Regions from separate parts of the Actinoplanes sp. NPDC026670 genome, predicted to be linked through region 1. Evidence: riboswitches for the same ligand, from Rfam matches in the RefSeq annotation. Region 1 holds a riboswitch; each other region holds the start of a gene.

Region 1 (7,688 bases):
GGTCTCGGCGAACGCGGCGGTGGCGGCCCGCGCTCGTTCGATGTTGCTCACCTGCCCGGCCTCCTGGCGATAGACACCGGAGATGGTACGGATCCGCGCGGTGTGCCGTCCGTAGACCTTCTCCAGCGCGTCGGAGATCTCCCCGACGGTGGCTTTGGCGCGGGCGGCGTCGACGGCCAGCGCCAGCAGGTTCTGCCCGGTCCCGCCGGCCGCCGTGGTCAGGGCGTCGAGGGCGGCCCGGCAGGTGACGTCGTCGCGTTCGGCCCGGAGCCTGCGTAGTTTGGCGATCTGGCTGGCCCGTACCGCCGCGTTGTCGACCTTGAGAACGTCGATCGGTTCGTCGGCGGCGGGCCGGTACTTGTTGACGCCGATGACCGGCTGGCGGCCGGAGTCGATGCGGGCCTGGGTGCGGGCCGCGGCCTCCTCGATGCGCATCTTGGGGATGCCCTCGTCGATGGCGCGGGCCATGCCGCCGGCCGCTTCGACCTCGGTGATGTGTTCCCAGGCGCGGGTGGCCAGGTCGTGGGTGAGGCGTTCGACGTAGGCGCTGCCGCCCCACGGGTCGACGACCCGGGTGGTGCCGGACTCCTGCTGGATCAGCAGTTGGGTGTTGCGGGCGATCCGGGCGGAGAAGTCGGTCGGCAGGGCGAGGGCCTCGTCGAGGGCGTTGGTGTGCAGCGACTGGGTGTGGCCCTGGGTGGCGGCCATCGCCTCGATGCACGTACGCATGACGTTGTTGTAGACGTCCTGCGCGGTCAGTGACCAGCCGGAGGTCTGGCAGTGTGCCCGCAGGCTCAGCGACCGGGGATCCTTGGGCCCGAACTCGCGGACCAGTTTGGCCCACAGCAGCCGGCCGGCCCGGAGTTTGGCGATCTCCATGAAGAAGTTCATGCCGACGGCCCAGAAGAACGACAGCCGTGGCGCGAACGCGTCGATGTCGAGCCCGGCGTCGCGGCCGGCCCGCAGGTACTCCACGCCGTCGGCGAGGGTGTACGCCAGCTCCAGGTCGGCGGTCGCCCCGGCTTCCTGGATGTGGTAGCCGGAGATGGAGATCGAGTTGAACCGCGGCATCCGCTGTGAGGTGAACGCGAAGATGTCGGAGATGATCCGCATCGACGGCGCCGGCGGGTAGATGTAGGTGTTGCGGACCATGAACTCTTTGAGGATGTCGTTCTGGATCGTGCCGGGCAGCTGCTCCGGGGCGACCCCCTGCTCCTCACCGGCCACGATGTAGAGCGCGAGGACCGGCAGCACGGCGCCGTTCATCGTCATCGACACGCTCATCCGGTCCAGGGGGATGCCCTCGAACAGTTGCCGCATGTCGTAGATGGAGTCGATGGCGACCCCGGCCATCCCGACGTCGCCGGTGACCCGCGGGTGGTCGGAGTCGTAGCCGCGGTGGGTGGGCAGGTCGAACGCGACCGACAGGCCCTTCTGCCCGGCGGCGAGGTTACGGCGGTAGAAGGCGTTGGACTCCTCGGCGGTGGAGAAACCGGCGTACTGGCGGATGGTCCACGGCTGGTTGACATACATCGTCGGGTACGGGCCCCGCAGGTACGGGGCGATCCCCGGGTAGCCGTTCAGGAAGTCGAGCCCGGCCAGGTCGGCGGCGGTGTAGAGCGGCGGCACGGCGATGCCCTCGGGGGTGTGCCAGGTCAGCTCGTCGGCGGCCTGCCACGCCTCCTGCTCGCCCGGTTCGGGTTGCGGGCCGGTCAGTTTCGCCGTGGAGAAGTCGGGGATCATCACTGCACTCCGAGGTCGGTCAGGACGGTGTCGAGCACGGCGACGGCGTCGCATCCGGCGTGGATGTGGCCGTCGATACCGGGATGGTCGCCGCGTCCGGCCAGCAGCACCCGCCGGGCGCCGGCCTCCCGGAACTGCCCGGCCGCCACGGGCGCCTGTTCGGCGTACAACTTGTCCGGGCCGCACACACAGGCCACCGGCGACCCGGCTTCGGTGGTGACCGCGATGCCGCCGGCGGCGAACAGATTGGTCGCGAAAGTGACCCGCGGCCCGTACGCGGCAGGCGATCCGAGCGTGGCCAGCGAGACCGTCGGGCGGGCGCCGGTCGCCGCCAGGTGGGCGTCGCTGCGGTCGCGGAGCCGTTCGAAAGCCTCCGCATATCGATGCCGCGGCAGGCCGCCGCCGGCCGGTTCCGGTGCGGGCTTGCGGCGGGGCGATTCCTCGGCCAGGTTGGGGAATTCGCTGACGCCGGTGATCGGATCGCGGCGGTGTGCGATGTCGGTTTCGCGCTGCTGCCAGGTCGCGGCGAGCCGGTCGGCGATCAGGCCGTTGCCGAGCGCGGTGGTGATGCCGCCGGCCTGCTCGATGCCGGTGAACCACTCCCAGGCCTGGTGGGCGAGGTCGTCGGTGTAGCGCTCGACGAACCAGGATCCGCCGGCCGGGTCGAGGACCCGCGCCACGTGTGCTTCCTCGACGAGCAGGATCTGGGTGTTGCGGGCCAGCCGGCGGGCGAAGCCGTCGGGGGAGCCGAGCCGGTGGTCGAACGGGAGAACGGTGACCGCCCGGGCGCCGCCGACCCCGGCGGCGAACGTGGCGAGCGTGGTGCGCAGCAGGTTCACCCACGGGTCGCGGGCGGTCATCATGGCCGCCGAGGTCACCGCGTGCTGGTGCTGCCCGCCGGCGTCGGCGGCCCCGCACATCTGCGCGATCCGCGCCCAGATGCGGCGTGCGGCCCGCAGCTTGGCGATCGTGGCGAACTGGTCGGCGGTGGCCGCGTACCGGAATTCGAGCTGGCTCATTGCTGTCGTGACGGGTAGTCCCGCGCCGGTGAGCGCCCGCAGGTATGCGACGCCGGTGGCGGCGGCGCAGCCGAGTTCTTCGGCGTCCGAGCCGCCGGCGTCGTGGTAGACCGTCGCGTCGATCGTGATCGCCCGGATGCCCGGCGCGTCGGCGGCACAACGGCCCGCGAGCGCGGCGGCCTCGGCGAGTGAACCGGGTTCGCTGGTGCGGGCCTGCCAGCCGATCGGGTCGGCGCCGAACCCACCACTCGCCGTGCCCGGGTCGACTCCGCGGGCGCCCAGTAGTGCGAACCAGGCGTCGGCGGCCGCGGTGAACTGGGGCCCGGGGTCGAGGACCACGGGGGCCAGATCGAGGTAGACGCCGGCGAGGGCGTCGGGCAGGGCGTCCAGCGGCAGTGACGGGCCGCCGACGGCCAGCCACAGCGAGGTCACCCCGTTCTCGAGGTCGTCGAGGGCTGCCTCGCGGATCTCCTTCGGGTCCGCGCCGGCGTGCCGCTGACGAACGTCCCAGCCGGTGCCCATCGCGTGCGCCGGGTGGGCGCCCCGTACGTACGGGAAGCGGCCGGGAACACCGGTCGGGCCGGCCGGTGTGCTGTCGGCGGTGTGCAGTGCCGCGATCCGCAGCCCGTCGTGGGTGTGGGCGGCGAGCAGGTCGTCCACCCGTTCCGGTGTGGTGTCGTCGGCAGCGGCGCCGGATCGGCGCAACGCGGCCAGCGCCAGCCTGCGCCACTGCTCCTCGGTCGCCGTGGGGAAGTCCGCCCCCAGCGTCAGCTCGTCAGACACGATTCCCCTTCCTGCGCGCACATGATCAGATTCGGGTGCGACACCGACCGGCGTCCAGTGGCGCAACTTGCGTAATTTCCACCACCTGGGCTGCAAAACTGCAAACCTTGCGAACTCTGTGAGTGTTATCTTCGCAGAATGTCCGGCGCCGCGAAGCTCTACGCGTACGGCAAGGTGCGCCGCCTGCGGCGTGAGCACGGCATCACCCAGGCCGAGCTGGCACGCCGGCTGGACATCTCGACCAGCTACCTCAACCAGATCGAGAACAGTCAGCGCACCCTGACCGCGGCCGTCCTGCTGCGCCTGGCCGAGGTTTTCGCGGTCGACCCGGAATTCTTCAGCGACACCGACAACGAACGTCTCGGCGCCGACGTCCGCACCGCCCTGGCCGACGAGGCGAGTGGCGTCGCCGTCGACCCGGCCGAGGCCGCCGAGCTGATCCGCGACCATCCGGCTGCCGCCCGCGCCCTGGTCGCGTTGCACCGTCGCTACCGTGACGCCGCCGACCGGGTCGCCGCCCTCGCCTCGCCGGGTGAACCGGTGTCCGGGCTCGCCGAACCCCACGACGCGGTCCGTGACTTCTTCTACAGCAACTTCAACTACTTCGACGCCCTCGACATTGCCGCTGAGCAACTCGCCACACACCTGCGGACCAGGCCCGGTCACGCCGCCGAGACGTTGAGCCGGTACCTGCTCGCCACCTACGACGTCCGGGTCCTCACCATGCCACCCGGCTCCGTCGAGCTTCGCCGGTACGACCCGGTGACCCAGGTGCTGCACCTGTCGGCCAACTACACCGACAGCCAGCGGGCCTTCCAGCTCGCCACTCAGCTGGCGTTCCTCGCCCACGGCGAGCTGATCACCGCTCTGGCCGCCGGGGCCGGTCCCGGGGCGGCCGCCGACCTGGCGCGCATCGGCCTCGGCAACTACTTCGCCGGCGCCCTGCTCATGCCCTACACCGACTTCCACCACACCGCCGAGCAACTGCGCTACGACGTCGAGCTGCTCGCCGGACACTACGGCGTCAGTTTCGAGACCGCCTGCCACCGGCTCAGCACCCTGCAACGGCCGATGCTGCGCGGGGTGCCGTTCGCGTTCCTGCGCGTCGACCGGGCCGGCAACATCTCCAAACGGCAGTCGGCCACCGACTTCCACTTCTCGCGGCTGGGTGGCACCTGCCCGTTGTGGGTCATCTACGAGGCGTTCAGCTCACCGGGCCGGATCCTGACCCAGGTCGCTGAGATGCCCGACGGGAAACGCTACTTCTGGCTGGCCCGCACGGTCGTGCACGGCGGCCGGGGCCACCACAGCCCGCGCGCCACCTTCGCGGTGGCGCTGGGCTGCGAGCTGCGGCACGCCGGCCGGCTCGTCTACAGCGACGGCCTCGCCCTCGACGACCCGCGCGCGGCCACCCCGATCGGGCTGGGCTGCCGCATCTGCGAGCGCCGGGACTGCGCCCAGCGGGCCCGGCCGCCGGCGGCCGGGCAGCTGCTCGTCGACGAGAACCGGCAGACCGTCATCCCGTATGCGGTGGACCAGCGTTGAGTAGCGTCTGCTGGACCACCGGGTGCCCGTGTTCCAGGTCGTACCGGTACCGGTAGACGGCGAGCACGAGGTCGCGTACCGAAGCCGGCCGGGGCGACGGTGAGGTGATCAGCCGCAGCGGATGCGGATGGCCGCCCGGTTGGGGCGGGCAATAGTCCCGCACCGGCAGCAACTCGGCGCCGAGCCGCTGGTAGAAGGCGATGCGCCGGCGCCGGATCGTCTCCTCGTCCGCGTCGATGCCGGCCTCGTCGGGATCCTCGACGACCGCGACGCTGTACCACTACATGAGCACCAAGGAAGACCTGCTCGCCGAGATCATGCGCGACAGCATGCAACTGCTGATCCGCGCCGCCACCCAGGCCGGCACCGGCGGCACCCCCACCGCCCGGATCACCCGCCTCGTGCAGATCCACGTCCTGGCCCATGCGGCCCGCCCGCTGCACACCCGCGTCGCCGACGACGAGCTGCGGGCCCTGTCGCCCGTGCTACGGACCGAGATCACCGGTCTGCGTGACACCTATGAGCAGTTCTGGAAGACCGCCATCGCCGACGGCGTCACCGCCGGCGAGTTCCGGGTCCGTGAACCCGGCGTGGCCCGGCTCGCCCTGCTGGAGATGTGCAGCGGCGTCGCCCGCTGGTTCCAGCCAGACGGGCCGCTGACCCTCCAAGAGCTGGCCGCCCGTTACGCCGAGATGGCACTCGGCCTGCTCAGCGCCGACACCACGCCGCCGGTCCTCGATCCCGGCACCGTCGACGACGTCCACCGGCTGGTCGCCGAACTGTGGCCCGGCCACGCCGCCGAGCGGCAACGGGTCACGCCGTCCTAAACTGGGCGGGCAGTCGGTTCGCCCTGTCCGCCAGACAGGGTGTCGTAAGAGGGAACCCGGTGTGAATCCGGGACTGCCCCGCAGCGGTGAGTGGGAACGACCGCCGTCAACGCACTGAACCTCGACCAGGTTCGGGAAGCGACGGCCAGTAGGAAGAGGCTGTACGCCCACGAGTCCGAAGACCTGCCACTGCCCGTACCGGATCAGGTGCGGTCGCAGACGGTGACCTCGAGGGCGGGTCGGCGGTGGACAACCACACCATGCAGCAGCAGAATCTCAGCGCCGGGTCACTGGCCCGGCGCCTCGGCGTGGCACCGACCACCCTGCGGACCTGGCATCAGCGGTACAGGCTCGGCCCCACCGGCCACGAGACGGGCCGGCACCGCCGCTACACCCCCGGCGACATCGCCACGCTCACCACGATGACCCAGTTGACCGCCCGCGGCATGCCGGCCGCCGACGCCGCCCGGGTGGCCCGGCGTGCGACCTGCCCAGCCGCCGCCGAGCACCCGCTACGTGACCCGGCCACCGACTCCCGGGCCCGGGGACTGGCCCGTGCCGCCCGCCGCCTGGACCTGCCCGCCCTGCGGTCGGCCCTGGACGACGCCGTCACCGAACACGGTGTCGTGCACACCTGGCACACTGTCGCCGGCCCCGCCTTCACCCACCTCAGCCAGGCCCAGATCAGCGAACCACGCAGAGCGGCCGCCCGCAGGCTGCTGGCCCGCCAACTCAGCCAGACCTTCGCCGCAGTACCCCGCCCACCGGCCGGCGCCCCGACGCCGGTTCTGCTCGTCGCGGCCGGGAACCCCCGCGACCTCACCTCGCTCGACGCGCTCGAAGCGGCCCTCGCCGAACATCAGATCGGCTGCCTGCACCTGGGCGCCGGGCTACCGGACGCGGCGATCACCGACGTGGTCGCCGCCAGCCGCCCCGTCGTCGCGGTGGTGTGGAGCCATCGGCCCCACCCCGCCCGGCCCGATCTGCTCGCCGCCCTCACCGCGGCGCCGGGATGGCCGGCCACCGTGGTGACCGCCGGCCACGGATGGCCGCTACCGTCACCGCCGGGCACGATGCCCGCGGCCACCCTCGCCGACGCTGTCGCCGTCGTCGCTGCGCTCATCACCGAAAGCCGCGGATGATCGCCGCGGTTCCGGCGCTGTCCGCGGCAGCAAGCATCGGCCCCTACTTCGTCTGGGAACGCCGCGAGGACACCGCCGGGTGGCGGCCGTTCACCGACCTGTGCGACCCGCAGGTCCTGGCGTCCCGGGTCGACATCGCCCGGCAGACGCTGGCCACCATGGGCGGACTACCGGTCGCCGGCATCGCCGAGCGGGTGGTCGCCTCGACCGTCTTCCTCGGTCTGGCCGCCCGGCTGGTGTCACCACCGCTGGCCGCAGCGGTCGCCGGCGCCGCCGTCCCACTGCCCGACACCACGCGCCTGTGGTGGCGTCCGGTCGACGGTGGCCCGATGCCCATCGCTCACGACGACATCAGCGCCGTGCCCTGCACCGGGCAGTCGGTGGACGACGTCGCCGCACTGCTCACCGCCACTGTCGTCGGCGACCTCGTCACGCCGGTGCTGGAGGTGTTCCGAAGCAGGTTCCGGCTGTCACCGCAGGTGCTGTGGGGCAACGTGGCGTCCGCGTTCGGCGGCGCGGCCGCGATGATCGCCGACACCGTGCCCGGCCACGCCGCCGGTGCCGCCGCCGTCGTCACGGCGATGCTCGGCCAGGGCCTGCTGGCCGGCACCGCGGCAATGCACCGGCCT
Region 2 (7,688 bases), on a different contig from region 1:
CGCCGCGTCGGTGCCGTCCGAAGCGGACATGCCGACGTTCTTGCCGGGCAGCCACTCCAGGTTGCCGTGTTTGCCGACGTGCACGACGGCGTGCGCGCCGAACTCGTCGGCGAGCCACCGGTAGGCCGCCAGGTAGTGATGCGACGGCGGCAGGTCGGGGTCGTGGTAGATGGCGACCGGGTTGGCCCCGAAACCACGCGGCGGCTGCACCATCACCACGATGTTCTCGTCGCGGAGAGCGGCCAGCACGATGTCGCCGCCGTCGGTGTAGAGCTCGCCGGGCGGCGGCCCCCAGTGCTGCACGACGCTCTCCCGGAAATCCTCCGGCAGCGTCACGAACCAGGACTCGTAGGCCGAACCCGAGATCCGGACCTTGTTCTCCGATAGCTGCTCCTCGGTCAGCCAGTCGGGGTCCTGGCCACCGGCGGCGATCAGCGTGTGGATCAGGCCGTCACCGTCGAAGGATCCGAAGTCACCGATCCGGTAGCCCTTTTCGGACAGGGCCGCGAGCAGCGCGACGGTGGACGCCGGGGTGTCCAGGCCGACCGCGTTGCCGATCCGGGAGTGCTTGGTCGGATAGGCCGACAGCATCAGCGCGATCCGCCGCTCGGCCGGCGGCACGTGCCGCAGCCGGGCGTGTGCCACCGCGATGCCGGCCACCCGCAGCGCCCGCTCCGGGTCGGCCACGTAGACCGACAGCCCGTCCTCGTCGATCTCCTTGAACGAGAACGGCACCGTGATGATCCGCCCGTCGAACTCGGGGATCGCGACCTGCGTCGCCGCGTCCAGCGGGGAGAGGCCGTCGTCGCTGGCCTCCCACGCGGCCCGCGAGCTGGTCAGGCACAGGCCCTGCAGGATCGGCACGTCCAGGTCGGCGAGCACGCCGACATCCCACGCCTCGTCGTCGCCGCCCGCGCTCGCCGTGGCCGGGCGGGTGCCGCCGGCCGCCAGCACCGTCACCACCAGCGCGTCGGCCTTGCGCAGCTCGGCCAGCAGCTCCGGCGGGGCGGTCCGCAGCGAGGCCGTGAAGATCGGCAGCGCCCGGCCGCCCTTGGCCTCGATCGCCTGGCACAGCGCCTCGACGAAGGCGGTGTTGCCGGCCATGTGGTGGGCGCGGTAGTAGAGCACCGCGACCGTCTCCCGGCCGCTGCTCTCCGCCCTCGGCAGGAGACCCCACTGCGGGGTCTCGACCGCCGGAGCGAACCCGTTGCCGGTCAGCAGCACCGTGTCGGAGAGGAAGTCGTGCAGCGACGCGAGATTTTCCGCACCGCCCTGCGCCAGGTAGGTGTGCGCGTCCGCAGCGACACCGGCCGGCACCGTGGACAGTCTCATCAACTCGGCGTCGGGCGCCTGCTCACCACCGAGGACGACGACCGGCAGACCGCTCGCGAGCAGCGCGTCGAGGCCCTCCTCCCAGGCCCGGCGGCCACCGAGGATGCGCACCACCACGAGATCGACGCCGTCGAGCAGGGCGGGCAGGTCGTCGACAGCGGTGCGGGCCGGGTTGGCCGGGCGCCACGCCGAGCCACTGGCCCGGGCGCTGAGCAGGTCGGTGTCGGACGTCGACAGCAGCAGGAACACAGCGCACTCCCCCTCGGGGTCCGCGCCCCGGGTAGACGGACATCACGGCGACCGGAGTTTCTGGCTCCCAGAGAATCCCCTGGTGACAGTGGCGGGACCGCGCCGGACTCACACCGGCTTCCTCCGCGGCGTCGCCGCTCGTTGGCCCCTAACCTTTCCGAACCCCGGTGTCCCGCGTCAAGGCGGAACGGCCGCTGTGACGCTCCCGACCCGCCGCACGACGGAGGTGAATTCCTGTCGGGGGCCCGCCGTAGTATCCGGGCCATGACTCCCCGTTGGTCGGACACCGACGCCTGTCCCGGCGCGCTGCGGCTGCACGCCGCAGCCGACGGCATGCTGGCCCGGGTCCGGCTGCCAGGGGGGCTGCTGTCCGGCGCTCAGCTGCGCTCGCTGCGCGAGCTCGCCGAGGAGTTCGGCGACGGCGGCCTGGAGCTGACCTCCCGCGCAAACCTCCAGCTCAGAGCATTACGAGAGGGCGATGCGCCGGCCTTGGCGGCCCGGTTGCGGTCGGCGGGCCTGCTGCCTTCCCAGACCCATGACAACGTACGGAACATTGCGGCCCCCCCGCTGTGCGGATCTCCCCTTCGCGCTCTCGTAGGACGGCTCGACCTCGCGCTCCAGGCTGACGCCTCGCTGGCCGCCCTGCCGGGCAAGTTCCTCTTCGCCATCGGCCAGGTCCCACTGGCCGCCGACGTGGCCGCGATCCCCGTCCCGCCCCCGGCCGGTGACGACACCGCCCCGCGTTCGGCCGATGACGACGCTGCCCCGTGTTCGGCTGGTGACGATGCTGCCCCGCGTTCGGCCGGTGACGATGCCACCCCCTGTTCGGCCGGTGACGACGCCGCCCCAGGTCCCACTAGGGCTGGTGCGGTTGTTCCCCGGCCGCGGGTGTCGGCTGACGGTGATCTGTTCGCGATTCGGCTCGGCGGGCACGACACCGGGTTGCGGGCCGGCCATGACGACGTCGTGCCTGTGCTCCTCGCCGCTGCCCACGCGTTCCTGGCGGAGCGGGAGGCGCAGCGGTCCGGCGGGGCGGTGGCCTGGCGGCTACGGGAGCTGGCCGACGGTCCGGCCCGGGTCTCGGCGCGGGTGGTGGCGGCGCTCGGTGTGACGCCCGTTCCGGTCGAGGTGGCGACACCTGCCGGCGCCCCCGAGCCAGGTGACCTGATCGGCGTGGTGCCACAGGCGGACGGGCTCTCGGCGGTCGGGGCGCTGGTGCCGCTGGGGCGGCTCGATGGCGTGCCGCTGAGGGTTCTGGAAAATGCTGACCTGCTGATCGTGACGCCCTGGCGCGGTGTGGTGGTGCCCGATCTGGCGCCGGAGGCGGCCGAGGCGTGGGCGGACCGCCTGACCGGCGCCGGGCTGGCCGTGGCGCCGGGCTCGCCGTGGTCCGGCGTGACCGCCTGCGCGGGCCGGCCGGGCTGCGCGAAATCGCTGGCCGACGTGCGAGCCGACGCCACCACGGCAGCCCGTTTCATCGCCGGCCTCCCGGTGCACTGGGTGGGGTGCGCCCGCGCGTGCGGCAGCCCGGCGTTCCCGCACGTGCGCGCCGAGGCGACCGCCGACGGCTACCTGATCACCCACCGTCCGGCCGATGACGAAGAGCCGGGTGTCCACGTCCCCGCCGCCGTCCGGCAGCCGGCGGTGCCCGCAGGCCGGTCCCCGGTCGATGATCGCGGCCCGGTCGGACCATCGACCCCGAGCCCGCGACCAGCGAGGATCAGCGTCCTCACACCGGCCACGACAGCAGCGGACGACCGGCAGGCCGCTACCGCAGCGGACGGCAGGTTGGTCGCTACCGCAGCGGACGACAGGCCGGTCGCTGCCACGGCGGACGGCCGACCGGTTGCTACCGCGGCGAACGGCCGACCGGTCGCTGCCACGGCGAACGACCAACCGGTCGCTACCACGGCGAACGACCAACCGGTCGCTACCACGGCGAACGGCAGGCTGGAGCACGCGGCGGGGGTAGATCGGCTGGCAGATGCGATAGCGGTGGCGAGGGGATCCTGAGCGATGGAGTACGTGCGTGACGGCGCGGAGATCTACCGGCGATCCTTCGCCACGATCCGGGCCGAGGCTGACCTGTCGGGGCTGCCGGAGGACGTGTCACGTGTGGTGGTCCGGATGATCCACGCCTGCGGGATGGTGGATCTGGTGGAGGATGTCCGGTTCAGTCCGGGGGTGGTGACCGCGGCGCGGAAGGCTCTGCTCGGTGGCGCGCCGATCCTGTGCGACGCCGAGATGGTCGCGTCCGGGGTGACCCGGTCCCGGCTGCCGGCCGCCAACGATGTGGTCTGCACGCTGCGTGACCCCGCGGTTCCGGGGCTGGCGGCGGAGATCGGCAACACCCGCAGCGCGGCCGCGATGGACCTCTGGGGTGACCGGCTGGACGGCGCCGTGGTGGCGATCGGCAATGCGCCGACCGCGCTGTTCCGGCTGCTGGAGATGGTCGAGGCGGGCGCGCCCCGGCCGGCCGCGGTGATCGGGATCCCGGTCGGGTTCATCGGCGCGGCCGAGTCGAAGGAGGCGCTGGCCGAGTCGGGCCTGGAGTATCTGATCGTGCGCGGCCGCCGGGGTGGCAGCGCCATCACCGCCGCCGCGGTGAACGCCCTGGCCTCAGAAGCCGAGTAGAGCCGAGTAGAGCCGAGCAAGCCGAGCAGAGCCGGACGAGCCGAGCAAGGCCGAACAAACCGGCCAAGGCCGAACGAGGCCGAACCCGGCCGAGTAAGACCGGACCGACATCCCCCTCTGGTTGAACGGCCGGAGAACCCACGCAAGGACTTCGATGACTGACGACGCAGCCCGCGGCGACACCGCGGCGGCGATTCCCTCGCAGGTGACGGCCCCGACCGGGCGGCTCTTCGGGGTGGGCCTGGGCCCCGGCGACCCGGAGCTGGTGACGGTCAAGGCGGCGCGGCTGATCGGCTCGGCCGACGTGGTGGCGTACCACGCGGCGCGGCACGGGCGCAGCAACGCCCGCGCGATCGCCGCCGGCTACCTGCGGGAGGGCCAGATCGAGGAGGCCCTGATCTACCCGGTGACCACCGAGACGACCGATCATCCGGGCGGCTATCAGGGCGCCATCGACGAGTTCTACGCGGCGTCGGCGGCCCGGCTGGCCGCGCACCTGGACGCCGGGCGGGACGTGGTGGTGCTGGCCGAGGGCGACCCGTTCTTCTACGGCTCCTACATGCACATGCACAAACGGCTCTCCGGGCGGTACGAGACCGCGGTGGTCCCGGGGGTGACCTCGGTGAGCGCCGCCTCGGCGGTGCTGGGCCGGCCGCTGATGGAACGGGACGAGGTGCTGACCGTCCTGCCCGGCACCCTGGAGCCGAAGGAACTGGCCGCCCGGCTGGCTGCCACCGACTCGGCCGCAGTGATGAAGCTGGGCCGCACCTTCGAAGGGGTCCGGGAGGCGCTGGATCAGGCCGGCCGTCTTGACGACGCCTGGTATGTGGAACGCGCCACCACTGATCGGGAACGGTCGGGCCCGTTGCGCGACGTCGATCCGGCGACCGTGCCGTACTTCTCGCTGGCCCTGCTGCCGAGCCCGGCCGCCACCGCGTTCACGGCCGGGACCGAAGCGGCGGACGCCGAAGCAGCCGGTAGCGAAGCGGCGGACACCGAAGCCGCCGGGACCGAAGGCGCGGGGGCCGAAGCAGCCAGGACCGAAGCCGCAGACGCCGAAGCCGCCGGGGCCGGGGCCGCGGGTCTGGACGTCGTCCTCACGCCGCCCGCCCGGACCGTGGGTCGGCAGACCGGCATGGTCAGCCTGGAGGAGGCGAACGCGACGGCGCTGAGCCGGATCGCGACCGCCGGCCGGGCCGGCCAGGTAACCGTGGTCGGTCTGGGTCCGGGCAGCCGCCACTGGCTGACCCCCGAGGCGCAGGAGGCGCTGGCCGACGCCGACGATCTGGTCGGCTACGGGCCCTATGTGGACCGGGTTCCGCCGAACCCGCGTCAGAACCGCCACCCCTCGGACAACCGGGTCGAGGCGGAGCGGGCCGCATTCGCGCTGGACCTGGCGAAACGTGGCCGCCGGGTGGCGGTCGTGTCCTCCGGTGACCCGGGGGTCTTCGCGATGGCCGCCGCCGTCCTGGAGGTGGCCGAGGACCCGCAGTGGCTGGACGTCCCGGTGCGGATCCTGCCCGGCCTGACCGCGGCGCAGGCGGTGGCGAGCCGGGCCGGCGCGCCGCTCGGGCACGACTTCTGCATCCTGTCGCTCTCCGACCGGCTCAAACCGTGGTCGGTGATCGAGTCCCGGCTGCGGGCCGCGGCGGTCGCCGATCTGGTGATCGCGGTCTACAACCCGGCGTCGAAGACCCGCCGGGAGCAGTTGGTCCGAGCTCTGGAGCTGTTGCGGAGCCACCGCCGGCCGGGCACGCCGGTGGTGGTCGGGCGGGATGTCGGCGGCCCGGAGGAGTCGGTGCGCATCACCACGCTGGCCGCGCTCGACCCGGCGAGCATCGACATGCGCTGCCTGCTGATCATCGGCTCGTCGCAGACCCGGGCGGTCACCCGCGGCGACGGGACCACGGCCGTCTACACCCCACGCCACTACCCGGACTGACCCGTCGTCCCCGGGAGGCCGAAGGGGGAATCATCGGCCGCCATCGGCGGAATGAAGGCGGGTTCCCGGCACGCTCCCGGATCGCAACGGCACTGCATCAGCCCAGCCCTGACGGCCAAGGGGCGGACAACCGAAAGGAGGGGTCACCACCTGAACGAACCGAAGGGCTCCGAATCACCGTGACCTCAGCTCGTACCCGTGCCGCGGCGATCCTGGCTTCCACTCTTCTGCTCGCTGTCACGCTTCCGGCCTCCGGCTCGTCCGCGGCTGAGCCGACACCCCAGGTGTCGGTTCTTCCGGTGGGCGACCCGAAGCCGGTGACGATCGGGGCCGAGACGACGGTGACTTTGAAGTCCCGGCTCGCGGCGGTCACCACCGCCCGGACCATCAACTACTACCCGTCGAACGCCGGCTGGTCTGCGATGTGGACCGGCTTCGACGCGGCCCGCATCGAGGCGGACATGGCCAAGGCGGCCGCTCTCGGCGCGGACAACGTGCGGATCATCGTCTTCCCCCAGTCGTTCGGCTTCCCGAAGCCCCGGGCCGAGTACACCGAGCGGCTGCGCAAGTTCATCAGCATCGCCGGTTCGCAGGGACTGAGCGTGAAGCTGACCCTGTTCGACTGGTGGTCCGGTTACTCCGACGCGGCCGGCAGCGCGGCCTGGGCGAAAGCGGTCCTCACGCCGTACGCCGACGACCGCCGGGTGCTGTCGGTGGAGTTGAAGAACGAGTTCGTGTCGACCGACCCGGCCGCCGTGGCCTGGGTGCAGAGGCTGATTCCGGCGGTGCGCGAGGCCGTACCACAGATGCCGTTGACCCTGTCGGTGGACGGCCAGAGCGGCGCGGCCGGGCTGGCCCGGATCAAGGCGACCCTCGCCGACACCCCGCTGGACTACTACGACTACCACTTCTACGGGAACTCGGAGCGGGCGCTGGCCGAGATCCAGCGGGCCCAGGCGGCGGTCAGCCCGGACCCGATCGTGATCGGTGAGACCGGCCTGAGCACCGCCACCAGCAGCGAGGGCGAGCAGTTGGCGTTCCTGGCCCGGACGTTCACGGCCGCCGCCGAGGCGGGTGTCCGCTCGGTGGCCCCGTGGACGCTCTACGACTTCGCGGACGGCGCGATCCCGTCGAACTCGCAGGTGTCGAAGGTTCCGGCGCAGTACCGGTTCGGGCTGTTCCGGGCGGACGGGACGGCCAAACCGGCGGTCAACGTGGTGCGCAACGCGTGGGCCGGCAACCGGCTCACGAACAACCTCCTGGACCTCGACTTCGAGGCGAGCCCGGGCAGTTCGCCGTGGCGGCCGTACCTGGCCGACGAGGGAACCGCCGTCCGGGCCCGGGACGCGTCCCGTTCCGGCGGGTTCTCGGCGCGGTTCAGCGGAACCGCCCGGGCCGGCTCCAGCCTGCCGTCGGTGCGCACGTCACCTGTCGACCCGGTGCGGGCCGGCCAGACCTGGCACGCCGAGGCGTGGGCCCGCGGCGTGAACGTGACCGGCTCCAACGAGATCGCCCTGAGCTGGTTCGACAT
Region 3 (7,688 bases), on a different contig from region 1:
GTTCAAGCTCGAGGAGATCGCGCTCTCCGACGAGTACTTCATTTCCCGCAAGCTGTACCCGAACGTCGATTTCTACACCGGCCTGATCTACAAGGCCATGAATTTCCCGACCGACATGTTCACGGTCCTGTTCGCGATCGGCCGGCTCCCCGGCTGGATCGCCCAGTACCGCGAGATGATCGCCGACCCGGCCAACAAGATCGGCCGCCCGCGGCAGATCTACACCGGTTCGCCGGTCCGGGATTTCGTCCCGGTCGAGCAGCGCTGACCGATTTCGTTCCACTGACGCCCCGCCGGTCGCTTCCGGCGGGGCGTTTGCTTGCGGTCACCACCGCGGATTCGGTACGCCGTCCGCCCGGCCGCCCTCGCCGTCGCCCGGCCGGAGTGCCGTCCGCCCTGGCCGTGGCCGGGCCGCAGGGCTTGATCGGGCCGCCGGGCCTGGCCGGGCTGCGAGGGCTTGATCAGGCGGCCGGGCTTGATCGGGCGTCCCGCCGGGCATGAAAGGCTCGCAGGGCAGCCTGTTCGGCGGGAGGAGACGCATGGACGTCGTGATCGGCATCGACACCGGGACCACCTCGACCAAGGGGATAGCCGCCGGTCCGGACGGCGAGATCCGCGCCCTGACCAGCGTCCACTACCCGCTGTCGGTGCCCGGCCCGGGCCGCGCCGAGCTCGACCCGGCCGCCCTGACCGGCGCCGCGATCAAGGCGCTCACCGACGTCGCCGCCGAGTGCCGTGCGAAAGGCGACCGGGTGATCGCCATCGGGCTCAGCTCGTTCCTGCACGCCCTGGTCCCGATGGACGGCAACGGCAAGCCGCTCGGCCCGGTCGTGACCTGGGCCGACAACCGGGCCGCCGCCCAGTGCGAACGGATCGTCGCCGACGGCCGGGCCCGGCAGCTGCAGGCCCGCACCGGCACCCCGGTGCACCCGATGTCCCCGCTCACCAAGCTCGCCTGGTGGACCGGCGAGGACCCGGGCACGCTGCGCGCCACCGCCCGCTGGGGTGGCGTCAAGGAACTGGTCGTGGCCGCGCTGACCGGTGGCCCGTTCCTCGTCGACCTGTCGATCGCCTCCGGCACCGGCCTCTACGACATCCACGCCCGGCGCTGGGACGACGAGGCCCTGCGGATCGCCGGGGTCCGCCCGGAACAGCTCGCCGAGGTCGTCCCGACCACACACCTCCTGCGGCTGGACGCCGGGGTCGCCGCCGCCGCGGGGCTGCCGGCCGGGACTCCGCTGGTCATCGGCGCCGCCGACGGGCCGCTCGCCAACCTCGGGGTCGGCGCCACCCCGCCCGGAGTCGGAGCGGTGTCGCTCGGCACCAGCGGCGCGCTGCGTACCGTCGTCGCCGCCCCGACCGGCGACGAAGCCGGCCGTCTCTTCTGCTACGCCCTCACCGAGGACCGCTGGGTGATCGGCGGCGCGGTCAACAACGCCGGCTCGGTGGTCAGGTGGGCCGGCCAGACGTTCCTGCCCGACGAGGGCGACGGCGAGGGCGCCGACGACCGGGACGCCCGGCTGCTCGACGAGGCGGCCGGGATCGTCGCCGGCAGCGAGGGGCTGCTCTGCCTGCCCTACCTGCTCGGCGAACGCGCGCCCTGGTGGCGGCCCGGCCTGCGCGGCGGCTACCTCGGGCTGCGCCGCGAACACGGTCGCCCGCACCTGGTCCGGGCCGCCGTCGAAGGCGTCTGCCAGCAGCTGGCCCTGGTCCGGGACTCGTTCGAGGCCGAGGGCAACCCGCTGACCGAGATCCGGGCCACCGGCGGTGCGGCCGCCTCGAAACTGTGGATCGGCGTGCTCGCGTCCGCCCTCGACCTGCCGGTGACGGTCGCCGACGTGCCCGAGGGCACCGCGCTCGGCGCCTGCCTCCTGGCCCGGCACGCCCTCGGCGACCTGCCCGACCTGGACCACGCCGCCGCCCTGGTGCCGACCGGCGCACCGACCCGGCCCGACCCGCAGGACGCCGACCTCTACCGCCGCCTTCGGCCCCTGGTGGAGAAGTCCGCCCTCGCCGTCCTGGACGTCGTCACCGAACTCGACAAGCTGGCCCCCGAACCCCTCCCCGGCACCGAGAAGGCGGTCCGCAACTGAACCCGCCGGACGGCCGGGAATCTCGCGTGCAACATTCTCCGGCGCCGCCGCCGGTGGCGGGCCCGCCGTGACGGACCCCGCGTTGACGGGTCACCGGCCGGTAGGAAAGAGTGACCGGCGAGCGGTAAGCGGAGGAACCCGGTGCGAATCCGGGACGGTCCCGCCACTGTGACCGGACACCGATTCCGGGAGCCAGGAACTCCGGCCGCTCGTGACAACCGACGCGCGGGCGTGGACACCCGCCGGAAGGGATCCTGGTGACGACTCCGTACCCGTTCTCGGCCGTGGTGGGCCTCGACGACCTGCGCCTGGCACTGCTGCTGACCTCGGTGTCACCGGCCGTCGGCGGAGTGCTCGTCCGAGGCGAGAAAGGCACCGCCAAGAGCACCGTGGTCCGCGCCCTGGCCGGCCTGTTGCCGCAGGTGGAGGTCGTGCACGGCTGCCGGTTCGCCTGTGACCCGGCAGCGCCCGACCCCGGCTGCCCCGACGGCCCGCACACACCGGGCGGGCCGTCGGCGGCGCGGGCCGCGAACCTCGTCGAGCTGCCGGTCGGCGCCACCGAGGACCGGGTCGTCGGCACCCTCGACCTCCAGCGGGCGCTCAACGACGGCGTCAAGGCGTACGAGCCGGGCCTGCTCGCCGCCGCCCACCGCGGGCTGCTCTACGTCGACGAGGTCAACCTGCTCCCCGACCACCTCGTCGACCTGCTCCTCGACGCGGCCGCGATGGGCCGGGCCCACGTCGAACGCGACGGCGTCTCGGTCAAACACGCCGCCCGGTTCCTGCTGGTCGGCACCATGAACCCGGAGGAGGGCGAGCCCCGCCCCCAGCTCGTCGACCGGTTCGGCCTGGTCGTCACGGTCGCCGCGCCCCGCGACGCGGTCCAGCGGGCCGAGGTGGTCCGGCGGCGGCTCGCCTACGAGGCCGGCCCGGACGCGTTCGCCGCCCGGTTCGCCGCCGACGAACGTGAATACGCCACCCGGATCGCCGCCGCCCGCGCCCAGCTGCCGTCGGTCCGGCTCCCCGACGCCGAACTCGACCGCATCGCCCGGGTCTGCCTCGCCTACGGCGTCGACGGCATGCGCGCCGACATCGTCGTCGCCCGCTGCGCCGTGGCCCTGGCCGCCTGGCACGGCCGCGACCGGGTCACCGCCGGCGACGTGGCCGACGCCGCCCGGCTCGCCCTGCCACACCGCCGCCGCACCGACCCGCTCGACCCGCCCGGCACCGACGAGCAGAAACTCGACGAGGCCCTGGCCGAAGCCGAACGCCAGGCCGAACAGGACCGCGCCGCCGGTTCCGCCGACTCCGCCGCCGACTCCTCCGGCGAGGACGAGGACGACGAGGACCCGGACCCGGACGGACCAGGCGGTGGTGACGGCCCGCGGGACGGCGGCCCTTCTGACGGTACGGACGTCGCGTCCCCTGATCAGGCCGGCCCTTCCGGCGCCCCGCCCTCCGGTCCTTCGCCCGCCGGCTCCCGGTCCTCGGCCGAGGCCCCGTCCGGCGAGTTCGACCCGTCCGAAGCCCCGCAGTCTCCGGACGGCGCCCCCGGCCGGCCCGGCGCGATCGTTGCGGCCGGCCCGGCCTACCGCCCCCGCACGCTGCGCATCTCGGCCCGCGGCGAGGGCGGCCACACCGGCCGTCGCTCACCGGCTTTCGCCCGCCGCGGCCGGGTGGTGGGAAGCCGCCCCCCACAGGGCAAACTCGCCGGAGCCCCACATCTGTTCGCCACCCTGCGGGCTGCCCTGGACCGGGCGGCCCTGGACCAGACCGCTGTTGATCAGGCGATGCGGGGGATCCGGGTGCTGCCGCGGGACCTGCGGGAGTCGGTCCATGTCGGGCGGGAGGCCAACCTCGTGCTCTTCGTGGTGGACGCCTCCGGTTCGATGGCCGCGCGCAAGCGGATGACCCTGGTCAAGACGGCCGTGCTGTCCCTGTTGCGGGACGCCTACCAGCGGCGGGACCGGATCGGGATGATCACTTTCCGGGGCGCGGAAGCCGACGTCGTGCTCCCACCGACCTCCAGCCACGAGGTGGGCGTCCAGCGGCTGGCCGCACTGCGCACCGGCGGCCGGACCCCGCTCGCCGCCGGCCTGCGCGCGGCCGCCACCACGATCGCCACCGAACGCCGCCGCGACCCCCGCCGCCGCCCGCTGCTGATCATCGTCACCGACGGCCGGGCGACCAGCGGCCCGGACCCGCTACGCGTGGCCCCGTTGCTCTCCGGTGTGGCCACGGTGGTGGTCGACTGCGAGTCCGGCCCGATCCGTCTGGGCCTGGCCCGCAAACTGGCCGCCGCCCTGGCCGCCGACGTGATGCCGCTGGACCACCTGGAAGCCGCCACCACCCGCCGTTCCGCGCCCAGCCCGGCTCCGGCCACCGACCGCGCCTACCGGCGCGCCGCGTGACACCCCCAGCCACCCCGAGCTCACCGTCCCCCCTCCCGCGAGCCGTCGCTCACGCGGGTTTTGCGGGTGTGATGACCGTTGTGGGCGACGGCTGGCGGTCGGGTTTCGGTTGTCGGTCCGCGAGCCGTCGCTCACGTGGGTTTTGCGGGTGTGATGACCGTTGTGGGCGACGGCTGGCGGTCTGGGGTGACGGTGAGTGCCGGTGGAGGGTGAGGGGCGGGAGCCGCGCCGAGCCCGTGTACCGGACGAGACGGGACGGGGTCGGCTCCGGCGGGAGCAGTGGCCGTACCGAACAGGGAGGTTTTGGTTGTGCCGCAAGGGAAAGTGACCAGCGTGCCCGATGACGGGCTGACGACGCGGCAGCGGCGGCGGCAGGCGGTGTTCGCCGTGCACACCGGGCCGGGCAAGGGGAAGTCGACGGCCGCGTTCGGGATGGCGCTGCGGGCGTGGAGCGCCGGATGGCCGATCGGGGTGTTCCAGTTCGTCAAGTCGGAGAAGTGGAAGGTCGGCGAGGAGGCCGCGCTCAAGGCTCTCGGGCAGGCCGGGGGAGCGCCCGTCACCTGGCACAAGATGGGCGAGGGCTGGTCCTGGATCCAGCGGGCCGGCACCGAGCGTGACCACGCCGTGGAAGCCGCCGAGGGCTGGGCGCAGATCAAGCGGGACCTGGCGGCGGAGACGTTCAAGTTCTATGTGCTGGACGAGTTCACCTATCCGATGAAATGGGGCTGGGTGGACGTCGCCGACGTGGTCGAGACGCTCGCGAACCGGCCGGGCACCCAGCATGTGGTGATCACCGGGCGGGACGCGCACCCGGATCTGATCGCCGCGGCCGACCTGGTCACCGAGATGACCAAGATCAAGCACCCGATGGACGCGGGCCGCAAGGGGCAGCAGGGCATCGAATGGTGAACCGGATCGTCATCGCGGCGCCGGCCAGCGGGCACGGGAAGACGACCGTGGCGACCGGGCTGCTGGCGGCGTTCGCGCGGCGCGGGGTGCGGGTGGCGCCGTTCAAGGTGGGGCCGGACTACATCGACCCGGGCTATCACGCGCTCGCCGCCGGCCGGCCGGGCCGCAACCTGGACCCGGTGATGGTGGGGGAGCACCTGGTCGGGCCGCTGTTCGCGCACGGCTCGGCGGGCGCCGACCTGGCGATCGTCGAGGGCGTGATGGGCCTCTACGACGGCCGGACCGGCGCCGGGGAGTCCGGGTCGACGGCACAGGTCGCCGGGCTCCTCGACGCACCGGTGATCATGGTGGTGGACGCGGCCGCGCAGGGCCGGTCGATCGCCGCGCTGGTGCACGGGTTCCGCAGCTTCGGCAACGTGCGGATGGCCGGGGTGATCCTCAACCGGGTCGGCTCGGACCGGCACGAGCAGATCCTCCGGGACGCCTGCGAGGAGGTCGGCACGCCGGTCCTCGGCGCGCTGCGGCGGGCCGACGCGGTCGCCGCGCCGTCCCGGCATCTCGGGCTGGTGCCCGCCGCCGAACGCCGGGCCGAGGCGCTGGCCTCGGTCGACGCCATGGCCGATCTGATCGCGGCGTCCGTCGACCTGGACGCGGTCGCCGCGGTGGCCGGTTCGGCGGCGCCTTTCACGGCTACGCCGTGGACCCCCGAGTCGCAGGACCCGGTGCCGGGCGGTCCGGTCGTCGCGGTCGCCGGTGGCCCGGCTTTCTCCTTCTCGTACGCGGAGACGACCGAACTGCTGACCGGAGCGGGAGCGACAGTCGTGCCGTTCGACCCGCTGCACGACACGGCCCTGCCACCAGGCGCCCGCGCGCTGGTGGTCGGTGGCGGTTTCCCCGAGGTGCACGCCGCCGCGCTCAGCGAGAACGTGCAGCTGCGGGCCGAGGTGGCCGCGTTCCGGGGCGTGATCGCCGCCGAGTGCGCCGGCCTGCTCTGGCTGTGCCGGACCCTGGACGGCCGGCCGATGTGCGGGGTGCTCGACGCCGAGGCGGTGATGACCCCGTCGCTGACCCTCGGCTACCGGGACGCGGTGGCGCTGGCCGACAGCCCTCTGGCGCCGGCCGGCACCCGGGTCACCGGCCACGAGTTCCACCGCACCACCGTGCACCCGAGGTCGGGTCTGCTGCTGTCCCCGGCGGGTGGCGCGGCCTGGGCGTGGCGCGGCGCCGACCCGGAGGGCTTCGCCACCGCCTCGGTCCACGCGTCCTACCTGCACCTGCACTGGGCGGGCGTCCCGTCGCTGGCCCGGAACCTGGTCGCCGCGGCCGCCCGGTGATCGTGCTCGGTCTCGGCGCCCGCAGCGGGGTCCCGCTACCGGCGCCGGTCCTCGCCGTGCTGGCCGCGGCAGGTGTCGAACCGGCCCGGATCGAGGTGCTGGCCACCGTGGACCGGCGGGCCGCCGAACCGCGGGTCCGGGAGCTGGCCGCCGGGTTCGGGTGGCGCGTCGCCGGGTTCACCGCCGCGGAACTGGCCGCCCGGCCGGTCCCGAACCCGAGCGCCCGGGTGGCCGCCGCGACCGGCGCCCCGAGTGTGGCCGAGGCCGCGGCGCTGCTGGCCGCCGGTCCCGGGGCGGCGCTGCTCCTGCCGAAGACCGCCCGGGACGGCGTGACCGTGGCTCTGGCCTGGTCAGGCCTTGGCGGCGGCCGGCCAGTCGTGGACCGGGATGTTGTCGTGCATCAGCGGTAGGTACCGGCGGACCATCTCGTGCAGGGCGCGGTCCCGGTCGTACCCCTGGTTCTCCAGCGCGTGCAGCGTCTCCACCTGCCAGGCCGCGCCGTTGCGGTGCCGCAGGCAGCGCTGCTCGATGATGCCGAGCAGCCGGTCCCGGTGGGCCGGCGCGACACCCCACAGGTCGAGCCCGGCCGACGCCTGCGGCAGCAGCGACCGCAGCACCAGCTCGGTGACCGGCAGAGTGCCGTGACCTGGCCAGAAGACCGTGGCGTCGATGCCGTGCCGGGCACAGCTGTGGAAGTTCTCCTCGGCCGCCCGGAAGCTCATCTGCGTCCAGAGCGGCCGTTCCGCCTCGGCGATGGTCCGGGCCAGCCCGTAGTAGAACGCGGCGTTCGCGATCGTGTCGGCGACCGTCGGCCCGGCCGGCAGCACCCGGTTCTCCACCCGCAGGTGCGGGCGCCCGTTGACGACCGCGTAGATCGGCCGGTTCCACCGGTACACCGTGCCGTTGTGCAGGCGCAGCTCGCTGAGCTCGGGGATCTCGCC

The links. A riboswitch is a leader RNA that binds a small molecule or an ion and turns the genes downstream of it on or off. The one in region 1 is predicted to bind cobalamin.
Region 2: it holds a riboswitch for cobalamin, as region 1 does, so the genes downstream of both, cobN (cobaltochelatase subunit CobN) here and AB0E94_RS28975 (MerR family transcriptional regulator) in region 1, are expected to answer to the same signal.
Region 3: it holds a riboswitch for cobalamin, as region 1 does, so the genes downstream of both, AB0E94_RS47940 (VWA domain-containing protein) here and AB0E94_RS28975 (MerR family transcriptional regulator) in region 1, are expected to answer to the same signal.

Annotation. Positions count from the first base shown of each region.
Region 1 covers NZ_JBEZXU010000032.1:110,045-117,732, reverse strand. Annotated here, with positions in the region: gene scpA (methylmalonyl-CoA mutase) at 1-1,743, opposite strand, end outside; gene AB0E94_RS28990 (methylmalonyl-CoA mutase subunit beta) at 1,743-3,545, opposite strand; gene AB0E94_RS28985 (short-chain fatty acyl-CoA regulator family protein) at 3,684-5,090, shown strand; gene AB0E94_RS28980 (TetR/AcrR family transcriptional regulator) at 5,291-5,917, shown strand; cobalamin riboswitch at 5,915-6,123, shown strand; gene AB0E94_RS28975 (MerR family transcriptional regulator) at 6,178-7,059, shown strand; gene AB0E94_RS28970 ((2Fe-2S)-binding protein) at 7,056-7,688, shown strand, end outside.
Region 2 covers NZ_JBEZXU010000011.1:144,046-151,733, forward strand. Annotated here, with positions in the region: gene cobN (cobaltochelatase subunit CobN) at 1-1,581, opposite strand, end outside; cobalamin riboswitch at 1,615-1,737, opposite strand; gene AB0E94_RS13705 (nitrite/sulfite reductase) at 1,846-3,594, shown strand; gene AB0E94_RS13710 (precorrin-8X methylmutase) at 3,598-4,215, shown strand; gene AB0E94_RS13715 (precorrin-2 C(20)-methyltransferase) at 4,370-6,157, shown strand; gene AB0E94_RS13720 (glycosyl hydrolase) at 6,337-7,688, shown strand, end outside.
Region 3 covers NZ_JBEZXU010000093.1:23,684-31,371, forward strand. Annotated here, with positions in the region: gene AB0E94_RS47930 (citrate synthase) at 1-268, shown strand, start outside; gene AB0E94_RS47935 (gluconokinase) at 540-2,093, shown strand; cobalamin riboswitch at 2,199-2,318, shown strand; gene AB0E94_RS47940 (VWA domain-containing protein) at 2,351-4,504, shown strand; gene cobO (cob(I)yrinic acid a,c-diamide adenosyltransferase) at 4,814-5,413, shown strand; gene AB0E94_RS47950 (cobyrinate a,c-diamide synthase) at 5,407-6,747, shown strand; gene AB0E94_RS47955 (cobalamin biosynthesis protein) at 6,744-7,157, shown strand; gene AB0E94_RS47960 (glutamate--cysteine ligase) at 7,098-7,688, opposite strand, start outside.